3 regions of the Sphingobium chungangianum genome follow, and region 1 is predicted to be linked to each of the others. Evidence: riboswitches for the same ligand, from Rfam matches in the RefSeq annotation. Region 1 holds a riboswitch; each other region holds the start of a gene.

Region 1 (7,644 bases):
GAAGAACAGATGCTTCATATGCTGTTCGAAATGCCTGCGCATGGGCTCGCGTTGCCACACATGGGCCGGGTCCAGCCGCGCACGTAGACGTCCTCCCGGCAGGCGATCGATCAGCGCCAACCTTTCCAGCCGTTCGACATGTTGCGCGATATGTTCGGGCGGTATGCCAAAGCCTTCCTCGGCTTCGGACACCGGCCAACCCGTGACGATGATGAAGAAAATGGTGGATAGTTCGGGGCTTGTGGTCAGCGCCTTTTCCTGCGCCAGCGTCAGCTTGTCGGATGACCGATCGCGCACGGCGGCCTCTTCGGCGATTTCGGTGAGCGTGGTGTCGGCGAGTGCGCACAGTTGCGACAAGGTGCGCAGGCCCAGCCCACGGCCATGCAGCCATCGTTTGACGGTGGCGGTGCCCACGCCAAGCTTTTTCGAGACGTCGGCCTGGGTCAGGCCCGCTGCTCGTAGCCGCCGTCGGAGCGCCGCCAGCAGCAGCTCATGTTCCATTCCGAAAGGGTCGTTGGACGGATGAGAGGGGCTCATCAGATGATCCCTTCCCACGCTGCAAGGATGATGTGGGCCGACCACGGCGCTAGATCATATTCCGCGATGTTTGATCGTGGATGGTTCCGCGATCGATATCCATCCCTCGACTCTTCGGCTGCACGGCTTTCGTGCAGCCGAAGCTTCTTGTCTTCTCCAGTCATGGCCTCTCCAGCTTATTCTTTTGGGAAGGGTAAGTAACTCGACGCCGCTGACAAGGTCCAACTGATCCTCATCACCACTAGAGTATTTTCCTATCGCATTCGCGCATGCTTGTGCATAGTTTTGCTCTTGGAGCAGCATGGGGGGTGAATGGAATGAGCCAGTTTCTCGATTATCTTCAGGCGCGGGCGGACGAGGAAGACGTGTCGGACTGGTTCCTGGTCAGTCAGGAGATGATTGACCAGTTCGCCGAAGCGACCAAGGATCATCAATATATCCATGTCGATCCGGAGCGCGCAAAGCAGTCGCCCTTTGGCGGGACGATTGCTCATGGTTTCCTGACGCTTTCACTCCTGCCGCACCTGTGCGCCGATGCGCGAGGCGACATCGTTCCCGACGGCGCTACTGAGATCAATTATGGCAGCAACAAGCTACGTTTCCTGGCGCCCGTTCGATCCGGCAAACGTGTGCGTGGAAGGTTCAAGCCGCTGGAGATCGTCGAAAAGCGGCCGGGGCAGATTCAGCTGACCACCGAAGCAACGGTAGAGATAGAAGGCGAGAGCAAGCCCGCGCTAATCTGCGAATGGATAACCCAGTTCCAGCTTTGATCCGGCAATCGTCGGAGTAAGCGGATTGGGCTATCCATTCAGGCGGCGGTGTTGGTCGCGTGTAGGCCGAAGGCCATGCGCGCGGCGTTGATGGTGTATTCATACTCCTCGCCGCCCGGTACGAGGTCGTGCCAGTTCTTGTGCGTGATCGCCGCGAAACTGTCCTGCCATATCTTGCAGGCGATCAGTTGTATTTCTGTTTCCTTGGGGGCGCGCTGTGCTTCCAGGCAGTCACGCAATATCGCGTGAAAAACGGCGCCCCTTAATGGTGCGTGCTTCATTGGCATCCTCTCCAGGCTACTGATTCTTTGTCCAGATTGCCGAGGGGGAAAATTGCATAGCGGCGAAAAGACGTCAACTACGTCTCAAAATTTCCACGGGTATTTAACATGTATTCTATTGTAGTTTGACCGTTGCCCTATCCACTTTTACTTTATGAACATCGCCGTTCATTATGTAAGCCATTGATTGGGAAGGCCGCAGGCTCTTTGTAGATGCGGCCTTCCCCAGCATCAGAAGCTGAACTTGATGCCGCCTCTCACCGTTCGCGGTTCGACCACGCGGCTTAGCCTCCCTTCGACAGGCTCCGCATCTGCGGCGGGAAGGTAGGACTCGTAATAATAAGCGATGTCCTTGTCCCCGCTGCCAAGGATGTTGAGCAGTTCGGCATAGACTTGCACCCGCTTGCCTTTCCAGGCGGCGCGGGCGTTGACGATTGTGCTGCCGGAATCGCGCACGCTATTGTCCTCGATCAGCGGCGAGGGGCCAAGGTGGCGGACGCGGATGCTGGCTTCCCATGGGTCAAGCACGATGGCCGCGCCAGCGGACGCGGCATTTTTGAAGGCGTTGGGAATATGGTCGCCATTGGTATAGCGGCTGTGGCTGGCGGTGTAATTGCCGTCGAAGGCGAGCCAGGGGAGCGGGCGCCAGAAGGCGACAAGCTCATAGCCGTGGCGGCGGCTGGCTCCGCTGGGTTCGACCGCATTTGAGTCGCCGACGAAACGCAACTCGCTGCCGACATTCAGCCACCAATAGGTCGCGGTGAAGGTGAAGCCGGGTAGTTGCAGGCGGCCGCCCAATTCCTTGCCCGTGCCGCGCACGAGCATCGGGACAGGCGTGTCGACATTGACCGCGCCGCGCGCATCGTTGGAATGAAAGCCCCGGCCCCAATTGGCATAAAGTTCGACATGCGGCGTGATTGCCCAGGCCGCCGACGCCTTGGGAGAGACGAGCGTGTCCGATCCGCTGCCTTCGCCTAGCGCGGCGGCGACGGCGTCGCGGGCGCGGACGTCGTAATGATAATAGTCGCCGCGCAGGCCGCCAGTGACTCGCAAGCCCGGCAGCGGCGTGACGGTCGCTTCGCCATAAAGGGCTGCTGAACCCTGCTTTACGCGATAGCGGCCGAGCGAGGATAGGAAGGCGCGGTTCGACGTGCGATTGACGCCGACATTGCCGATCGCGTCATAGCGATTTTCCGTGCCGAGCTTCAGTTGCAGTGCCGGGGCGATGTCCCAACGCTTTTCGCCGGTGAAGCCCAATACCCAGCGGCGGTCGAACTGCTCGATCTGCGCGCTGGTGCCGTCGGGATCGGTGTAGGTGGGGTTGGAGAACATCGTCCAGTCATAGAATTGCGCGTAGAGATTGGTGCGCCATGTCGGCTGGATGGTAGCGATGTTGCCGATGATGCGCGTCGTTTCCCCGCGCGCGGAAGGATCGGGCGAACAGAAGACATCGGGGCAGAGCGGCGTGCCGATGATCCGTTCGGGTATCTGCTCGGTCGGGCGCCATGTCGCGCGATAGGCGTGGAGCGTGGCGTCGATCTTACCGGCCCCGGCGGGAAGCGTATATTTGGCGAAACCTGCATAGTGGCGCAGATGTTCGGCCTCCTGCCACGGGCCGTCATAAGCCTTGGCCTGGGCGACGAGGGTGAGATTGCCTGCGCCCGCCTTTACCGTGCCGCCCGCCGCCAGCCTGCGCCAGCCGAAGGAGCCGCCCTCCGCCGCGACCCATGGACGGTCATAGCCGTCGATCGTGGTCATATAGGCCGCGCCCGCGAGCGCGAAGTCGCCGCCATCGGCGCGATAGGGGCCTTTGCGAAAATCCTCCCGCGCGATGATTTCGGGGATGAGTCCGTTGAGGTCGAGATAGCCCTGGCCGTGGCCATGGGTGCGGAAGTTCATCTGAACCCCGTCGATATAGGTGGTGAAGTCCGACCCATGGTCGAGATTGAAGCCGCGCAGGAAATATTGATTGGCCTTGCCGCTGCCCGAATGCTGGGCGGCGACCAGACCCGGCACCGCTTCGAGCAGTTCAGCGACGCGGAGCAGCGGACGGACGAGAAGGTCCGCGCCGCCGACGCTGCCCTCGCTTGCCGCATGAGCGGTGCCGACCTTGTCCTCTCCCCGGCCGAAGACGACGATGGTGTTCGCATCCTCGCCCGCGTCATTCGCATCGGCAGCGAAGGCGGGGAATGGGAGGAGCGTGGCGGTCAGCGCGCAGGCAGCGCGGTGGAGTTGATTGGGTAGTTTCACTTGATGCACTCCGGGCGTCTGGCGACACTCGGCGAGAGACCTGCCGCCAGACGGCGACCGGCGCGCGCCGACGGCCGGACGCCCCCAAGGCGACCGCCAGCGTCACCGAAGCGGCCTCTCGCCGCTCGTTCGTCGCTCAGACGGAAACTACCGTGCCGCGGCCATCCCCTGGACCAAGGCAAGAGCGACCAGACGCTGGCAGGTCTCCTGGCTCGCGGGTCATCGCTTGATGCACGGCCTTCCCGGGCCTCGCAGGATTTAGCGTCCGGCCCAGTGACTTGCCCCATCCCGCCTATGAGGTGGGGCGATGTGCATCGCGCTCGCCGCTTACAGTTGCAGGGACAGCCTTGGCTTGGGGAGGCGGATGCCTCCTTTACCATGTTCCCTTTTAAGCCTCTTTCGAGGCACCGGCGCGATCATGCCCGGGGGTTGCCCGGGTGACGGGGGGATAGCGGAGCTGTGGGGGTAGGGCAAGGGGGGTGGGTAGGGGGGTGGGGTGAGGTAACTTGCTCCCTCTCCCCTTCAGGGGAGAGGGTTGGGGAGAGGGGAGCGGCGGTCGTGCTTTGCGTTCCCCTCTCCCGCCTTCGCTATGCTCGGCACCCTCTCCCCTGAAGGGGAGAGGGGATGGGGTCTGGCAATCAGTTCAGCGTCGCGCCACGCTCTCGCTGGAGGCGCAACGCCATGGCTTGGTAGCGGACGGCGCGTTCATTGTGGAGGGCGATGGTGGCCTGGTCTGCGCCGCGAAGGCGGGCTTCCCTGGCCTGCCGCGCTTCCTGGGCGGCGCAGGCGGAAAAATGTGATGCGTCATTGGGGCGCATGGCCCTTATCCTCTCTCAATTTCTTATGGCTCGAACGATAACATCGGCCTGTTTCCCGCTGCCATTACGCAGGTTAACGCCGGAAAGCTTCTGTTTTTTGACAGCCTGCTTGCAAATGATTTCAGGAAGGGATTTCTGCGCTTTTCAAGCAGTTGAGCGGATGGCGCTAAGGGGCTTCTTGCTATCAGCCGCCCCGGTTCCACGATGCATCGCGGAAGGTGTCGCGCAAGAAGCCGATGAAGGCGTCTACGGCGGCGGGACGACCTGCGGCGCGGGGGTGGACGGCGTGAACGGCAAGGTCAGCGGGGCCTTCCCAGCTATCGAGGACGCGGACGAGGCTGCCTTCCGCGATCAGGTCGCCCACGTCCCAGAGCGAGCGCAAGGCGATCCCGACCCCGGTAAGGGCGAGTTCGCGCACGATTTCGCTGCTGTTGGTGCGGACATGGCTTTGGCCATCGATCAGCTTGCGCGCGCGGCCATTCACCAGCCGCCATGGCAATTGTCCATCGGCCGCGAGCAGGCGGTGGCGGGGGAGGTCGGCGATCTTGTCCGGAATGCTATGCGCGGCAAGATAGGCGGGGCTGGCGCAGAGGATGCGGCGGTTGGTGGCGAGATGATGTCCCTCCAGATGGAGAGGAATGTCGCTGGTGATGCGGATTGCCACGTCGATGCGCTCGGTGAGCAGGTCTTCATAGGCGTCGGACAGGTTGAGTTCGAGATCGACGCGCGGATGGAGGTCCAGGAAGCGGCCGACATGGGGCGCCACATGCAGGCGGCCGAAGGAGGTGGGAGCCGAAATGCGCAGCCGCCCGGACGCGCTCCGGTGCCGACTGGTGACGCGTTGCTCCGCCTGATGGATGGCGTCGAGGATGGCGACCAGGTCGCGATGCAGGCTGGCGCCTTCCTCCGTCAGGGCAAGGCGGCGCGTGGTGCGATGGATGAGGCGGACGCCGAGGCGCGCCTCCAACCGGGAGATGCGTTTCGACATCATGGCAGGCGAGATGTTCAATATGCGGCCTGCCGCCGAAAGGCTGCCTGCATCCACCGCGCGGGCGAAGAGAAGATAATCGGGATCCATCGATGATCTTTTCCTGTGAGGAACAGATGCTTTGAGTTCTTGTTGTCTAGTGCGAGGATGGAGAGGGGTCTATAGGCTTTCGTCACAGTATTTTGGATGGAGAACTGCCCATGGACGGCATGATCGAGAAATCGGGCCTGATGGTTGCCGCCGAGCTGGCGCGCTTTATCGACGGGGAAGTCCTGCCCGGGACGGGGATCGCGGCGGAGGCATTTTGGCAGGGCGTGTCTGCGATTTTCACGCGGTTTGCGCCGCTTAATGCGGCTCTGCTGGAAAAGCGCGATGCTATTCAGGCGCAGATCGACAGCTGGCATGGCGAGCAAGCGGGGCGGCCCTTTGATGCGGATGCTTATCGGGCTTTCCTGACCCAGATCGGCTATCTGGTGCAGGAACCCGCGCCTTTTTCCATCGGGTCGGGTCGGGTGGATGCAGAGCTGGCGACCTTGGCGGGGCCGCAGTTGGTGGTGCCTATACTCAATGCGCGGTTCCTGTTGAACGCGGCCAATGCCCGTTGGGGCAGCCTTTATGATGCGCTGTACGGGACCGATGCGATCCCCGGCGCGGCGGCGGGCAAGGGCTATGATCCGGCGCGCGGCGCACAGGTGATTGCGTGGGCCAAGGCGTTTCTGGATCGGGCGGTTCCTCTGACGGAGGGAAGTTGGGCGGATTGGGCGGGTGGCACGCCGGTCTTGCGCGACCCCGCGCAACTTGCCGGACGGGCAGGGGATAACATCCTGCTTCGTAACAACGGGCTGCATATTGAGCTGGTGATCGACGCAGGCCATCCGATCGGGCGGGATGACCCGGCGCATCTGGCGGACGTTGTGCTGGAATCGGCGCTGTCCACCATTTGCGATCTGGAGGATTCCGTTGCGGCAGTGGATGCTGCGGACAAGGTCGCGGCCTATGCCAACTGGCTCGGCCTGATGAAGGGCGATCTGGAGGACAGTTTCGAGAAGAATGGCGCGATGATGACGCGGCGGTTGAGTGGGGACCGTTCCTATGTCGCGCCTGATGGAAGTGCGTTGACCTTGCCGGGACGGTCTTTGCTGTTCGTGCGCAATGTCGGGCATTTGATGACGACGCCTGCGGTGCGGCTGTCCAATGGGAACGAGGCGCCGGAAGGGATATTGGATGGGATCGTTACCAGCCTGATCGCCCTGCACGACATTCGGCGGAACGGGCGTTTCGTCAATAGCCGGGCGGGCAGCATCTATATCGTGAAGCCCAAGATGCACGGGCCGGAAGAGGTCGCCTTCACCAACGAGCTGTTCGATGCGATCGAAGATTTACTGGGGCTGGAGCGGCATCAGCTGAAGGTTGGCGTGATGGATGAGGAGCGGCGGACTTCGGCAAACCTCGCCGCCTGTATCCATGCGGTGCGGGACCGGATCGTGTTCATCAATACCGGCTTTCTGGATCGCACGGGGGACGAAATCCATACGTCGATGCGCGCGGGGCCGATGATCCGCAAGGGCGAGATGAAGAGCGCGGCGTGGATCAAGGCTTATGAAGATCGCAATGTGCAGATCGGGCTTGCCTGCGGGCTGTCGGGCAGGGCGCAGATCGGCAAGGGCATGTGGGCGGCGCCGGACCGGATGGCCGATATGCTGGAGCAGAAGATCGGGCACCCGATGACGGGGGCGAATACGGCCTGGGTGCCTTCGCCGACTGCCGCGACTTTGCACGCGACGCACTATCATGCGGTCGATGTTTTTGCCCGGCAGGAGGAGCGGAAGGCTGAAGCGGTTGGTGGGCTGGACGCGCTGCTGACGATCCCATTGGCGGCGGGGGTGAACTGGTCGGCGCAGGATGTTCGCGATGAGCTGGACAATAATGCGCAGGGGATATTGGGCTATGTCGTGCGCTGGGTGGATCAGGGCGTCGGCTGTTCCAAGGTGCCCGACATT
Region 2 (7,644 bases), 820 kb from region 1:
CATCATGATCGAACGCACGCCCGAACAACATGCCGAGAAGATGAAGAAGAAGCAGGCCGCCCATGACAAGATCATGGCGACCAAGACACAGGAAAAGGGCCTGCTGATCGTCCATACCGGCAAGGGCAAGGGCAAGACGACCGCTGCGCTGGGCATGGTCGTGCGCGCCATCGGTCATGGCAAGAAGGTCGGCGTGGTCCAGTTCGTGAAGGGCGCGATGACCACCGGAGAAAAAGTCGTGTTCGATGCGTTTCCGGACAATGTCACATTCAAGCCGATGGGCGAAGGCTTTACCTGGAACACGCAGGACAAGACCCGCGACATTGCGCTCGCCCGTGAAGCGTGGGACGAGGTAAAGCGGATGATCGCCGATCCCGCCTATGATATGGTGCTGGCAGATGAGCTTAATATCGTCCTGCGCTACGACTATCTGCCCGTTGATGAGGTGCTTGAGGCCGTGGCGAGCAGGGGCGAGATGAAGCATGTCCTTATCACCGGCCGCAACGCGCCCGAGGCTCTGATCGAGGCGGCCGATCTCGTGACGGAAATGACACTGGTCAAGCATCCCTTCCGCAGCGGCGTGAAGGCGCAGGCAGGGATCGAATTTTGATGAGCGGACCCGCTATCACCCCGATCGACAGCGCGCAGTTCGAGGCACTGGTCCGGGCGCGGCGGGATATTCGCCATTTCCGGACCGACCCGATCGATGAGAATGATGTCGAATGGCTGCTCAGCATGGCGCATCGCGCGCCGTCCGTCGGCCTGTCGCAGCCGTGGCGCTTTGTGCGGATCGAGACGGCGGAGTTGCGCGAGGGGCTGGCCTGCCATGTCGACCGCCAAGTCAGGGAAGCGGGCAAGGAATATGATGGGGATCAGGACCGGCTCTATCGCAGCCTGAAACTGCATGGGCTGCGTGAGGCGCCGGTGCTGTTCGCCGTCTATTGCGACGATGGGACGGAAACCGGCCATCATCTGGGCGCTGTCACCATGCCCGAGGCGCGGCGCTATAGCTGTGTGATGGCGGTCCATACGCTCTGGCTGGCGGCGCAGACACGGCGGATCGGGATGGGGTGGGTGTCGATCATGCAGCCCGAAGGCGTGGACGCGATGCTGGACATTCCGACGGGCTGGGAGTGTCTGGGGCTGCTGTGCCTTGGCCGACCGGTGAGCGAGGAGGATGTGCCGGAATTGGAGCGTCGGGGCTGGGAAGAGCGCACGGATTGGCATTCGGTGGTGGTGCGGCGGTAACTTGACCAGCTTCCCTCCGTTCGGGCTGAGCCTGTCGAAGCCCTTCACTTCTCTTCAGGAAAGAAAAGCCCTTCGACAGGCTCAGGGCGAACGGATGTTGGGTTGCCCCCTTTTCACCCCCGCAAGAAATCCAGCGCCAGCGCTTCAAACCGGTCCTTGTGTTCGATCATCGTCCAATGGCCGCAGCGCGGAAATACATGCAACTCCGCATTGGGGATGATGCGCATGGGCAACAGCGCGCCGTCGAGCGGGCTGACCTTGTCATCGCGGCCCCACATGATCAGCGTGGGCGCCTGAATCCTGCCCAGATAATCGATACGCTGAGATACGCCCGGCCCGCTCATCGACTGGGCGATGAAACCTAGTGCTGCGCGCGTGTACATTTTGCGGCTGCTTTCCATCGTCACCGGCTCCAGCGCCGCCTTGTAACGCATGTCGATCAGTTCGTCGGTGATGATCGATTTGTCGTAGACCATGGATTCGAGCCACGCGATGATGTTTTCCCGCGTCGGGTCCTCGATAAAATCGACGAGGCGGGTCAGCCCTTCATTGGGGAAGGTCGAGGTGATGTTGAAGCCGATCCCGCCAATCGTGATGTAGCGCAGCACGCGATCGGGATGCGAAGCGGCGAGGTGACCGCCCACGATGCCGCCATAGCTGTTGCCGACCACATGGGCGCGGTCGATGCCAAGGCCGTCCATCAGGGCGACAACCGCGTCGCGCGCCACGCCCACCGGATCGCCATCAACGGGATCGCTTTTCCCATAACCGGGCGCGTCCAGGATGATGGTGCGGAAATGCTGGGAGAAGAAGGGCAGGTTACCCTGAAAATTCGCCCAGCCGGTCACGCCGGGGCCGGACCCGTGGAGCAGCAGCAGCGCGGGACCTGATCCGGCTTCATGATAATGGAGCCGTCCCTTGTCCGTTTCCAGGAAGCGGCTGGTCGCTTCGAAGTTGAAATCGCTCATTTTTTTCCTCTCCATTCTACAATCGTTGATGAAGGCGTAGCGGTGACATTGGGTTGACGCAAGGAAGCGGTCCTTGGCCACTTCCCTTTCGCCCGCATCCCTCCTATGAAGCGCGTCGAGCCGGGTTCGTCCCGGTTCATCGATCGCGCCGGTGCCCCGCAAGGGGCTTAAATGGGAACGCGGTGCGGGAGGGTTTCCTCCCTAATCCGTGGCTGTCCCTGCAACTGTGAGCGGCGAGCGAGGCATGGACCGGCCGACCCTGAGAATGGGGCGGCCAGCCACTGGAGCGATCCGGGAAGGCCCCATGCCAAGCTGTGACCCGCAAGCCAGGAGACCTGCCGGAGCAAAGGTCGCTCTTGCCATGATCCAGGGGATGGTCACGGCTCGGTTCTCCGTTTGAGCGACGAATTTCGTGCGGCTACGGCCGTGCAGGCGTGCGGCCTGTCCGCCTGCCTGTGCGTGCCGTCCGTGTGTTGTGGCGCTGGTGCGGGAGTGCAGGAGCAATGCAGGAGCTGATGCGGCGTGACGCAGCGCGAGCTGGCGTGCGCGGCTGGTGCCCGACAGCATGGCGGCCGATGATGGCGGGCGACGGGCTGTTGGTCCGGGTGCGCCCGGCGCTGGGCCGGATGACCCGCGCACAGACTGTGGGGTTGTGCGAAGCGGCACTTGCTTTCGGCAACGGCCACATAGACGTCACCAATCGCGCGGCCTTGCAGATCAGGGGCGTGACGCAAGCGAAGCATGGTGCGTTGATGGGGAGGCTCGTCGCATTAGGGGTGGCGCATGCTGATTCCGGGCAGGATCGGCAGCTGCCGATGTTGATTAACCCGGATTGGGTCGCCGACGGCGACAGCGCAGTCATCGCCGCCGCCTTGGCCTCGCGCGTTGATGAACTGCCGGACCTGCCAGCCAAGGTCGGATTTGCCATCGATGCAGGGCCTGCGCCGGTGCTGAAAGATATTCCAGCCGACTTCCGGATCGAACGGTCGGCGAGCAGAGCGTTGATCCTGCGAGCGGACGGGCGAGGTCATGGCATTCCGGTCGATGTGGCGGACGCGGCGGACGGGCTGATCCGTTTGGCTCGCTGGTTCGTGGAGAGCGGAGGGTTGCAGGCCGGGCGCATGGCGCGGCATGAGGCGCCCCTTCCCTTCATGGCGGCGGAGCTTCCGGCACCTACCCGTTCACGGCGCGCTGCGCTGGCTGCCGCGCCCGGTCCTTTCCATGCCGCGCCCTTCGGCCGGATCGAGGCAAAAGCGCTGCTTGCCGCCATCGCGCAGTACACGCAGGCTGTGCGGATCACGCCTTGGCGAGGGCTGGTGCTTGAGGGCAGCAGCGCGCCTGCCGATGACCCTGACGACCCCTGCCTTGCCGCCGATGCTTGTCCGGGCGCTCCCGCCTGTCCGCAGGCGAGCGTTTCCACTCGCGACCTAGCCGCTCGCCTCTCTCCCCATGTGCCGGAACTCCATGTTTCCGGATGCGCCAAAGGCTGCGCCCGGCCGTCGCAGGCGGCGGTCGTGCTTACCGGACGGGACGGGCGCTTCGACCTTGCCCGCCATGCGCGCGCGGGCGCGCCACCGCTGCAAACGGGCCTGTCGCCCGATCAGATCATAGCCCTTCTCGGAGCCCAGTGATGCCGCATCTTTATGAAACGAACGCCGCGGAAATTTATCGCCAGTCCTTCCAGATGATCCGGGCAGAGGCGGTACTGGATCGCTTTTGCGCCGAAGAGGAACGGGTTGCCGTGCGCATGATCCACGCCGCGGGCATGGTCGGGCTCGCGCCGCATATCCGCTGTTCGCCGGACTTCGCTACGGCCGCGATCGCGGCGCTGGAGGCGGGTGCGCCGATCCTGTGCGACGCGCGGATGGTGTCGGAAGGGATCACGCGCGCGAGGTTGCCCGCAGGCAACACGATCCTCTGTACCTTAAACGACAGCCAGGTACCCGATCTCGCGCAAAAAATGAGCAATACCCGGTCGGCCGCAGCGCTGGAGCTGTGGCGGCCACATCTTGCGGGCGCTGTCGTCGCCATTGGCAACGCCCCTACCGCGCTTTTCCACCTGCTCAACATGCTGGAAGACCCGGCATGCCCGCGCCCGGCGGCAATTATCGGCTGCCCGGTCGGTTTCGTCGGCGCGGCGGAGTCCAAGGCGGCGCTGTGGGAGGCGCAGCCTGTGCCATGCTGCATCGTCGAAGGGCGGCTGGGCGGCAGCGCGATCACCGTCGCGGCCGTCAACGCGCTAGCGAGCGCAGCCGAATGAGCGGGACCATTCATGGCGTGGGCCTTGGCCCCGGCGCGCAGGACCTGATGAGCGTACGGGCCGACCGGCTGATCCGCAATGCACGCCACATCGCCTATTTCCGCAAGCCCGGCCGCGCGGGTCATGCGCGGAAGATCGTCGATGGGCTGCTGCGTCCCGATGCCATCGAATATGCGATGGAATATCCGGTGACGACCGAAATCCCGGTTAGCGACCCGCGCTATAATCAGCACCTTTCCGCCTTCTACGCCGAATGCACCGCGCATCTGCATGGACTGGCAGCGGCGGGCGAAGATGTGGTCGTGCTGTGCGAGGGCGATCCCTTTTTCTACGGCAGCTTCATGCATCTGCACAGCCGCCTGTCGCCACTAGCGCCCGTGCGGATCGTGCCCGGCATCACCGGCATGTCGGGCGCGTGGACCGCGAGCGGCACCCCGATCAGCTGGGGCGACGATGTGCTGACCGTGTTGATGGCGACCCTGCCCGAAGAGGAACTGGCCCGGCGCATCCATGACAGCAATGCGCTGGTCGTCATGAAGATCGGCCGCAATCTGGCCAAGCTGCGCCGCGCGGTCGAAGCGGCGGGCAAGCAGGACTGCGCCTGGCTGGTCGAATATGCGACGATGGCAGATCAGAAGATCACTCCGCTAAACAAGGCAGAGGCGATCACCAGCTATTTTTCCATCCTGCTGATCCACGGTCAGGGACGGCGGCCATGAGCGGATGGGTGGCGGTAGCAGGGCTCGGCCCCGGCGCTGACGCGCTGGTGACGCCTGAGGTAACGCTGGCGCTGGCCGAGGCGACCGATCTGGTCGGCTATGCGCCCTATGTCGCGCGGGTGGAGGATCGCCCCGGCTTGGTTCGCCATGCGTCGGACAATCGGGTCGAGCTGGATCGCGCCGCCCATGCGTTGGAAATGGCGGCGGCGGGGAGGCGCGTGGTGGTGGCATCCTCCGGCGATCCGGGCGTGTTCGCGATGGCGTCGGCGCTGTTCGAGGCGTTGGAGGCAGGGCCGCGCGAGTGGCGCGCGATCGACATTCGCATCCTGCCCGGCATTACCGCCATGCTGGCCGCAGCCGCGCGGGCGGGCGCGCCACTGGGTCATGACTTTTGCGCGATCAACCTATCGGATAATCTGAAGCCATGGGCGTTGATCGAGCAGCGGCTGCGCCTCGCCGCGCAGGCCGACTTCGCGATGGCCTTCTACAATCCCCGGTCGAAGGCGCGGCCGGAGGGCTTTGCGCGGGCGCTCGACATATTGCGCGAGGAATGTGGGGACGACCGGCTGATCCTCTTCGCGCGCGCTATATCGACGCCGGACGAGCAATTGCGGGTCGTCACGCTGGGTAAGGCTAGCGCCGATATGGCCGACATGCGCACGATGGTGATCGTGGGGTCCAGCCGGACCCGCCTTATCGAGCGCGCGACCAGCCCGATCCTCTACACGCCGCGATGGGCCGAATGATCGATCCACGCCAGCACATCGGCGAGGTCGTGAAAGGATTGCGCCTGTGGCATGGGCGGCCGGTCGATCATGATGACAGGCAAGCCGAGCGCCCGTGCCGCGTCGATCTTCGCGCGCGCGCCTGCGCCTCCGGCATTTTTGGCGACGATCAAGTCGATGCCGTGCGCGCGCATCAGGGCGAGATCACCCTCCAGCGTGAAGGGGCCGCGATCCACTGTCAGCTGATGACGCGGCAACGCGGGCGGCGCATCGGGCGCATCGACGAAGCGGAGCAGATAACGATGCTGCGGCTGGGCGGCGAAGGCTTCGACATGCATGCGGCCGAGCGCCAGCATGACGCGCCGGGGCGGGCCGTCGAGTGCTTCAACGGCGCCCGCAATATCGGCCACATGGGTCCAGCGGTCACCCTCCCCCGCTTGCCATTCCAGGCGGGTGAGGATCAGATGAGCAACGTCCGCCTCATGCGCGGCCGCGACGGCATTGGCGCTGATCGTCGCGGCGAAGGGGTGGGTCGCGTCGATCAGGTGGGTGAACCCCTCCGCCTTCAGGAATACCGCCAGTCCAGCAGCGCCGCCAAAGCCGCCTACGCGCACCGGCAACGGCTGCGCGCGCGGGTTGCCGGTGCGTCCGGCATAGCTCAACATGGCGCGCTCACCGCGCTCGGCAAGGGACTTGGCGAGGGCGCTCGCTTCGGTCGTGCCGCCAAGGATCAGGATGTGGCGCATGGTGGCTGAAGGTCCCTGGCTGAAGATCATCGGCATAGGCGAAGATGGGGCGGCGGGCCTGCCCGACGTTGCGCGCGCCGCACTGGAACAGGCTCGCATGATCACCGGAGCGCCGCGCCATCTGGCGCTGTTGCCACCCCTTAGGGCCGAACGCCTGACCTGGCCAGCGCCCTTTGAGGATGGCGTGAAGGCGCTGCTCGCCCGGCGGGGGGAGCCGATAGTGATGCTGGCGTCGGGCGACCCATTTTGGTTCGGCGCGGGGGCGAGCGTCACGCGGCATTTGCGGCCCGAGGAATGGGTGTCGCATCCTGCGCCGTCGAGCTTTGCGCTGGCGGCTTCGCGGCTCGGCTGGGCTTTGCAGGATGTGGCCTGTCATGGCCTGCACGCCGCGCCGTTGACGCGGTTGAGGCCCATGCTGGCGCGGGGGTGCCGCGCCATTGTGCTGCTGCGCGATGGGGCAGCGGTGCATGCGCTTGGTTCCTACCTGGCGGAGGCGGGCTTTGGCGCGTCCAGCCTGCACGTCATGGAAGCGTTGGGCGGGCCGCGCGAGCGGGTGCGGCAGGCGCGCGCCGATCAGATTAGCCTTGACGATATTGCGCACCCTGTGGCGGTGGGCGTGGAGGTGGCGGGCGATGGCGAGGTGATGCCCTGCGTCAGCGGACTGGTGGATGACTGGTTCGATCATGACGGGCAGATCAGCAAGCGGCCGGTGCGGGCGCTGACACTGTCGGCGCTGGCCCCGCGTCCCGGCGAGACTTTGTGGGACATCGGCGCGGGATCGGGATCGGTCGCGATCGAATGGCTGCTCAGCCATGCTTCCACGCAGGCCGTGGCATTTGAGGCCGACCCGGTACGCGCCGCGCGGGCGAAAGCGAATGCGGAGAGGCTGGGCGTCGATCGGCTTATGCTGATCGAAGGGCGCGCCCCGGCGGTGCTGGCGGGGCGGGTCCGCCCTGACGCCATCTTCATCGGCGGCGG
Region 3 (7,644 bases), on a different contig from region 1:
GCGGTGCGCGGCACCTGCAAGGCGTCGGCCAGCTGCGGCAGTTGCACGGGCCTTGTCGAAAACCTGCTGGCGGTGGTGCTGGGCGATGACGTCCAGTCCGGCCCCAAGACGATGTGCAAATGCACCAGCTTTGGCCATGATGATGTCCGCCGTGAGATCGTGGCGCAGAATATGCGCTCGATTCCCGAAGTGATGCAGAAGCTGCACTGGTCGACCCCGGATGGCTGCTCCTCGTGCCGCCCGGCGCTCAACTATTACCTCCTCTGCGCGCTGCCCGGCGAATATGTCGATGATCAGCAGAGCCGCTTCGTCAATGAGCGCATGCACGCGAACATCCAGAAGGACGGCACTTACTCCGTCGTCCCGCGCATGTGGGGTGGCCTCACCAACCCCAAGGAACTGCGCGCGATCGCCGACGTGGTCGAGAAATATGATGCGCCGATGGTGAAGGTCACCGGCGGCCAGCGTCTCGACATTTTCGGCATCAAGAAGGAAGATTTGCCCGCCGTCTGGGCCGACCTCAATGCTGCGGGCATGGTGTCGGGTCATGCTTATGGCAAGTCGCTGCGCACGGTGAAGACCTGCGTCGGCTCCGAATGGTGCCGCTTCGGCACGCAGGATTCGACCGGCCTTGGCGTCAAGACGGAACGGATGACCTGGGGATCGTGGATGCCCCACAAGTTCAAGATCGCCGTATCGGGCTGCCCCCGCAACTGCGCGGAGGCGACGATCAAGGACTTTGGCGTGGTCTGCGTGGATAGCGGTTACGAACTGCATGTCGGCGGCAATGGCGGCATCCATGTCCGCGCCACCGACTTCCTCTGCAAGGTCGCGACCGAGCAGGAGGCGCTCGATTATTGCGCCGCCTTCACCCAGCTCTACCGCGAGGAAGCCCGCTATCTGGAGCGCACCGCGCCGTGGATCGAGCGTGTCGGCGTGGAATATGTGAAGCAGCGGATCGTGGAAGACGAAGCAGGCCGCGAGGCTCTTCGCGCCCGCTTCCTCTACTCGCAGAGCTTCTCTCAGGAAGACCCCTGGGCGCAGCGCGCAGCTGGTGCGGAGAGCGAATTGCACCAGCATCTTGAACCCATCGCCATCGCTGCGGAGTAACCATCATGACCGATTGGATCGACATCGGAACGCTGGCCGACATTCCCCAGCGCGGCGCTCGCACGGTGCAAATCGCAGGCGAGAAGGAAATCGCCGTCTTCCGCACCAGCGACGACAAGGTCTTCGCGCTGGTCAACGAATGCCCGCACAAGCAGGGGCCGCTAAGCCAGGGCATCGTCCATGGCCACAGCGTCGCCTGTCCGCTGCACAACTGGAACATCGCCCTGAAAACGGGCGAGGCGCAGGGCAATGACGAAGGCTGCACGCCGACCATCGCCGTGAAAGAGGAGGGCGGTCGCATCCTGATCGCTCGCCCGGCAGCGATGAAGGCGGCAGCCTGACGAGCATCAAGCTTCCGGTCCCTAGCCACAACGGCGGGGACCCGGGTGGGGGCGTCTTGTTGGCCATCCCTTGCGGCAAGCGCTTCCACCCAATTCCTATTCCTCGGGACGAAGAGGTAAGAGCATGACAGAGGCCATCCGCACCACCTGCGCCTATTGCGGCGTCGGTTGCGGCATTTCGGCCACGCCGACCGGACCCCGGTCGGTCACGATCAAGGGCGATGAAGCGCACCCGGCCAATGGCGGGCGCCTCTGCTCCAAGGGCACGCATCTGGGCGAAACCGTCGGCCTGACCGGCCGCCTGCTGCACCCGATGATCGGCAACAAGCGCGCTAGTTGGGACAAGTCGCTGGACATGGTCGCGAAGAAATTCCGCGAGACTGTCGACCGCTACGGCCCCGACAGCGTCGCCTTCTACGTCTCCGGCCAGCTGCTGACCGAAGATTATTATGTCGCCAACAAGCTGATGAAGGGCTTCATCGGCACGTCCAACATCGACACAAATTCGCGGCTCTGCATGTCGAGCGCGGTCGCCGGTCACAACCGTGCCTTTGGCGAGGACATCGTGCCCGCCACCTATGGCGACCTTGATGAAGCCGACCTGATCGTCCTCGTCGGCTCCAACACTGCCTGGTGCCACCCGATCGTCTATCAGCGCATTCAGGCCGCCCGCGCCGCACGCGGCACCAAGCTGGTCGTCATCGACCCGCGCCGCACCGAAACCTGCGAAGGGGCGGACCTGCATTTGCCGGTGAAACCCGGAACCGACGTCGCGCTGATGAACGGCCTGCTGGCTTGGTGCGACGCTGAAGGCATCACCGATCCCGCCTTCATGGCCGAACATGTCAACGCGCCGGAAGGCTTCTGGGAGCATATCCGCACCGGCCACGACCTCTGGACGACCGCCAAGACCTGCGACATCGCGCCCGCGCTGCTGGAGCAGTTTTTCAAGCTGTTCGCCGCCACGCCGCGCACCGTCACCCTATTCAGCCAGGGCATCAATCAGTCGATCCGCGGCACCGATCAGGTCAATGCGATCATCAACGTCCACCTCGCCACCCGCCGCATCGGCAAGCCGGGCGCCGCGCCCTTCTCGATCACTGGCCAGCCCAACGCTATGGGCGGCCGCGAAGTCGGTGGCCTTGCCTCGACCCTCGCCGCCCACATGGACTTCGCGCCGGAAAATGTTGAGCGGGTGGGACGTTTCTGGGCCGCCCCGAACATGGCGACCAAGCCCGGCCTGAAAGCCGTCGATCTCTTCCGCGCCATCAACGAAGGCCGGGTCAAGGCGCTCTGGGTGATGGCGACCAACCCCGCCGTCTCGCTCCCCGATGCGAACCGCGTCCGTGAAGCGTTGGAATCTGTCCCCTTCCTCGTTGTGTCGGACATCATCGCCGACACCGACACCAGCGTCCATGCCGACGTCCGCCTGCCCGCCGCCGGATGGGGCGAGAAGGACGGCACCGTCACCAACTCCGACCGCACCATCAGCCGCCAGCGCCCCTTCATGGCGCTCCCCGGCGAGGCGAAGCCCGACTGGTGGATCGTCAAGGAAGTCGCCCGCCGCATGGGCTGGCGCAACGCCTTCGCCTATGACCGGCCCGCCGACATCTGGCGCGAACATGCCCGCCTGACCGCCTATCAGAATGACGGCCAGCGCCTGCTCAACCTCCGTGCCCAGGCCACCATCGGCAACGACGCCTATGAAGCGATGGAGCCCTTCCGCTGGGGTGGTGAGAAGCCCTTTGCCGATGGCCGCTTCTCCACCCCCGACGGCAAGGCGCGGTTGGTGCTGACCAAGCAGATGGACCTTCAGGAGCCGCTCAAGCAGTGGTCGATGACGCTCAACACCGGCCGTTACCGCGACCAATGGCACACGATGACCCGCACCGGCCTGTCGCCCAAGCTCGCCCGCCATCGCGAGGAACCGCTGGTCGACATCCACCCCAAGGATGCGGAGGAGCTGGGCATTTGCGACGGCGACCTCGCTCGGGTCCAGACCGCGCAGGGCAACAGCATCTTCCGCGTGGCGTTCAGCGAAGGCCAGCGCGTGGGCGAAATCTTCACGCCGATCCACTGGACCGATCAAGTCTCGACCGGCGGCCGTACCGGCCTGCTGCCCCGCCCGCTGGTTGACCCGCATTCCGGCCAGCCCGGCTTCAAATCGACGCCCGCCAGCATCGAAAAGGTCGCGACGGAATGGAAGGGCTTCCTCATCCTGCGCGGTGAACAGCCCGCCAAGGTCCCCTGTCTCTGGGCCACGAAGGTCACCGTTCCGGGCGGCGCGCTCTACGAAGTCGCGGGCAATGGCGATCCCACGCGCCTTGAAGCCTGCCTGCCCAAGGGCGACCGCGTCGAAGCCGTCGACATGACACGCGGCACCCGCCGCATCGCCATCATCCGCGAAGGCAGGCTGGCGGCGGTCCTCTTCGTCACCCGCACCGGCCTGCTCCCCTCGCGCGACTGGCTCATCGGCCAGCTCGAAGCCGAAGAGGTGGGCGCCTCCGTCCTCGCCGCGCGCGGTCCCGGCAACCAGCCCGACAAGGGGCCGACCATCTGCGTCTGCTTCGACATCGGCCTCAACCAGATCGTTGCCGCCATCCGCGACCAGAGCCTGGTCGACGTTCCCGCCATCGGCAAGGCGATCGGCGCGGGCACCAATTGCGGGTCCTGCCGTCCCGCGCTCGCCAACATCCTCGCCCAAATTCCGCAGGAGGCCCTTCATGCAGCCGAATGAATTGATCGCTCCCGGTGAAGTCTGGCTGGTCGGCGCAGGCCCCGGCGACCCGGACCTCCTCACCCGCAAGGCTGAAAAGCTGATCGCCGCGGCGGAGATCGTCTTCTACGACGCGCTCGTCGGCCCCGGCGTACTCGACCTGATCCCTGAGGGCGTCGAGCGGATCAGCGTCGGCAAACGCTCCGGCCGCCACAGCAAGGCGCAGGAGAGCATCAACGACCTGCTCCTCGCCGCCGCCAAGGCAGGCAAGCGCGTCGTGCGCCTCAAAGGTGGCGACCCCTCGGTCTTCGGCCGCTCGTCCGAAGAGATGGAGCATCTGGCCGCCGACGGCATCCGCTTCCGCATTTGCCCCGGCATCACCACCGCCAGCGCGGCGGCGGCGAGCGGCAGCGCCTCGCTCACCCTGCGCGGCAAGGCGCGCGGCCTGACGCTGGTGACGGCGCATTTGAAAGCCGGTGAGCCGCTCAAGCTCGACTGGGAAGCGCTGGCCCGTCCCGGCGGCACGCTCGGCATCTATATGGGCCGCGCCGCCGCTGGAGAGATCAGCCGCCAGTTGATCGCCGCCGGACGCGATCCCGAAACGCCGGTGATGGTGGCGGTGAACGTCTCGCTCCCCACCGAACGCCTGATCCGGGGCAAGCTGTCCGCGCTTGCCTTTCTGGTCGCCACGATCAGCGATGAAGACCCGACCCTGCTGCTGATTGGTGAAGCGGTGGCGGGAACGTCCATGCCTGTAGGGGTTGCAGCCAGCGTCGCTCTTCAGCTTTGAAGACCGGCTCTTTGCAACTTTTGCCCTGAGCTTGCCGAACGCCCCCGAACTTAGTTGGAAGGAAGGGAGGGGGCTTCGGCAAGTTCAGTTCGGCTCGCGCCAGCGCGCCAGATCCTCCGGCCGATTGATATTCGGCAGCACCAGTTCCGGCCGCTCCACCACCCGCGCGCCCACCCGCTCGATCCACCCGAAGATCGACCGATTATTCTCTTCCGCCAGATGCGCGTCCAGTTCGTCCGCGAGCGACGCAGGCCAGAAGCCCGCAAGCTGCTGCCCTTTCAGCACCGCCCCACTGTAACCCACAAGCGCCTCCACCAGCGCCGCCGGATAAACGGGCATGTCGCACCCCGTCGTCAGCACCGCGTCATAGCCCTGATCTCGCGCATGATGCAGCGCCGCGTTCAGCCCCCCCAGCGGCCCCATGTCCGACGCAGGCCGATCCGCCAGCCCCGTCAATCCCTCGACGCTCCGACCGCAAACCACCACCGCCTCCACCTGCGGCGCGATCGCTGCCACGGCATGCTCCATCAACGTGCGCCCGTCCGGCATTAGCGCCATCGCCTTGTCGCTCCCGAACCGGCTCGATCGTCCCCCGGCCAGTATCGCGCCCAGCAATCGCATCGATCCACTCCTTGGCAATAGCCTCACTTTCCCCTATGGCGCGCCGCGTGAACGGGCAACCGTTCGCGAAAGAAGATCGCGCCGGAAAGGGAATGCGGTGCGGACGGGATCACCGTCCAACTCCGCGGCTGTCCCTGCAACTGTAAGCGGCGAGCGCGATGCACAGGGAAACCCGCATGCCTTCAAAGGGGAAGGCGAGGGGGACCAGCCACTGGACCAAAAGTCCGGGAAGGCGTGCATCACCGCGACGACCCGCGAGCCAGGAAACCTACCGGCGCATGGTCGCTCTTGCCTTGGGTCCAGGGATAGGTCCGGGCACGGTGTTTTCCGTCTGAGCGACGAAGCGGCGCAGGGCCGCATCGGTGCGCGTGACGGGGCTGGCGTCTCTTCTTCCCGCGCACCGGCCGCTCATGCGGCAGGCCCTGGGCTCATGTCGCATGGCGCTCAGGGAAGACAGACATATGATCAGGACCGGAATTTCACTGCTGGCGCTCCTCGCCGCCACCCCCGCTCTCGCCGAAGATTCGGGCGAGATCGTCGTCACCGCGCTCGGCATCGAACAGCCTACCGATGAAGTCGGGCAGGCGGTGACCGTGATCGACGAAAAGACGATTGAAACGCGCCAGAATGTCAGCGTCGTGGACCTGCTGATCACCACCCCCGGCATCCGCTTCAACCGCACCGGCAGCCTGGGCAACGTCACCAGCGTGTCGGTGCGTGGCGCCGAAACGACGCAGACGCTGGTGCTGATCGACGGCGTGAAGGTCAACGACCCGAGCGGCATCGGCGATCAATATGATTTCGGCAATTTGCTTGTCGGCAACATCCGCCGGATCGAGGTGCTGCGCGGTTCCAACTCCATTGCCTATGGCAGCCAGGCGATCGGCGGCGTCGTCAACATCATGACCGGTATCCCAAGCGAAGGGTTCGGCGGCAAGGCGTCGGTCGATTATGGCTATGCCGATACGCTGAATGCGAAGGCGGATGTATCGGGCACCAGCGGCATATTGTCGGGCGGCGTGGGCCTCGCCTATTTCCGCACCGATGGCATCTCCGCTGTCTCTTCCGATTTCGGTGGCGCGGAAAAGGATGGCTATGAAAATATCACTGGCAATGCCCGGCTGAAGATCGACTTCACCGATGATCTGAGCCTCGACCTGCGCGGCTATTATATCAACGGCGATCTCGACTATGACAGCTTCTTTGGCACGCCGGCCGACAGCCCCGACGTCGCGAAGTCCAATCAATATATCGGCTATGCGGGCGTGAATTTGGCGCTGTTCGACGGCAAGCTGACCAACCGGGCGGCCGTTACCTGGTATCAGCAGGATCGCGATTATTATTTCGTGCGCGGCAACGCCCCGGACTTCGGCTATTCCGGGACGAACCTGCGCTTCGAATATGAAGGCGTCTATCAGCCCATCGATGACGTGAAGCTGCTGCTCGGCTATGAACATGAGCGGCCCGATTATGAGTTTTTCGGCTTCGGTTCGCAGGAAAGCCACCGCGCCAACATCGACAGCATCTATGCGCTGGCCGTGGTAAAGCCGGTAGCGGGCCTGTCCATGACAGCAGGGGTGCGTCATGACGATCACAGCCAGTTCGGCGGCGCGACGACGTTCGGCGCGAACGCCAACTACACGCCCAATGGTGGCGCGACCAATTTCCGCCTGAGCTACGGGGAGGGCTTCAAGGCGCCGTCGCTCTATCAGCTTTACGATACATTCAGCGGCAATCCGAACCTGAAGCCCGAGCGTTCGAAGAGCTACGACATCGGCTTCGACCAGAATCTGGGGAGCGACCGGGCGGTGCTGTCCGTCACCGGATTCTGGCGCGACACGCGGGACCAGCTGAATTACGACAATACGACCTTCACCTATGGCAATCTGGATCGCACCCGCGCCAAGGGCGTGGAAACGACGCTGACGCTGCGTCCGGTCGATGCACTGACCTTCACCGCCGCCTATAGCTATGTCGATGCGCGTGATCGTTCGCCGGGCAGCGCGGCCTTTGGCGAGCGCCTGCTGCGCCGCGCCGCTAACGCCGTCAGCGCATCGGTCGATTAT

Evidence for each region. Region 1 has a riboswitch for cobalamin ahead of ACWNC0_RS04085 (TonB-dependent receptor). Riboswitches for the same ligand answer to the same signal wherever they lie in the genome.
Region 2: another riboswitch for cobalamin. It lies ahead of ACWNC0_RS00535 (cobalamin biosynthesis protein CobG); the one in region 1 lies ahead of ACWNC0_RS04085 (TonB-dependent receptor).
Region 3: another riboswitch for cobalamin. It lies ahead of ACWNC0_RS09140 (TonB-dependent receptor plug domain-containing protein); the one in region 1 lies ahead of ACWNC0_RS04085 (TonB-dependent receptor).

The regions. Positions count from the first base shown of each region.
Region 1 is NZ_CDRNIV010000002.1:887,372-895,015, forward strand. Features, by position in the region: gene ACWNC0_RS04070 (helix-turn-helix domain-containing protein) at 1-537, opposite strand, end outside; gene ACWNC0_RS04075 (MaoC family dehydratase) at 855-1,307, shown strand; gene ACWNC0_RS04080 (hypothetical protein) at 1,346-1,588, opposite strand; gene ACWNC0_RS04085 (TonB-dependent receptor) at 1,820-3,799, opposite strand; cobalamin riboswitch at 4,019-4,265, opposite strand; gene ACWNC0_RS04090 (hypothetical protein) at 4,477-4,656, opposite strand; gene ACWNC0_RS04095 (LysR family transcriptional regulator) at 4,841-5,734, opposite strand; gene ACWNC0_RS04100 (malate synthase G) at 5,845-7,644, shown strand, end outside.
Region 2 is NZ_CDRNIV010000002.1:63,549-71,192, reverse strand. Features, by position in the region: gene cobN (cobaltochelatase subunit CobN) at 1-8, shown strand, start outside; gene cobO (cob(I)yrinic acid a,c-diamide adenosyltransferase) at 5-610, shown strand; gene bluB (5,6-dimethylbenzimidazole synthase) at 610-1,248, shown strand; gene ACWNC0_RS00540 (alpha/beta fold hydrolase) at 1,362-2,216, opposite strand; cobalamin riboswitch at 2,349-2,573, shown strand; gene ACWNC0_RS00535 (cobalamin biosynthesis protein CobG) at 2,732-3,847, shown strand; gene ACWNC0_RS00530 (precorrin-8X methylmutase) at 3,847-4,476, shown strand; gene cobI (precorrin-2 C(20)-methyltransferase) at 4,473-5,195, shown strand; gene cobJ (precorrin-3B C(17)-methyltransferase) at 5,192-5,941, shown strand; gene ACWNC0_RS00515 (cobalt-precorrin-6A reductase) at 5,917-6,666, opposite strand; gene cbiE (precorrin-6y C5,15-methyltransferase (decarboxylating) subunit CbiE) at 6,665-7,644, shown strand, end outside.
Region 3 is NZ_CDRNIV010000006.1:454,349-461,992, forward strand. Features, by position in the region: gene nirB (nitrite reductase large subunit NirB) at 1-1,110, shown strand, start outside; gene nirD (nitrite reductase small subunit NirD) at 1,116-1,451, shown strand; gene ACWNC0_RS09125 (molybdopterin-dependent oxidoreductase) at 1,576-4,188, shown strand; gene cobA (uroporphyrinogen-III C-methyltransferase) at 4,175-4,957, shown strand; gene mobA (molybdenum cofactor guanylyltransferase) at 5,042-5,578, opposite strand; cobalamin riboswitch at 5,621-5,868, shown strand; gene ACWNC0_RS09140 (TonB-dependent receptor plug domain-containing protein) at 6,040-7,644, shown strand, end outside.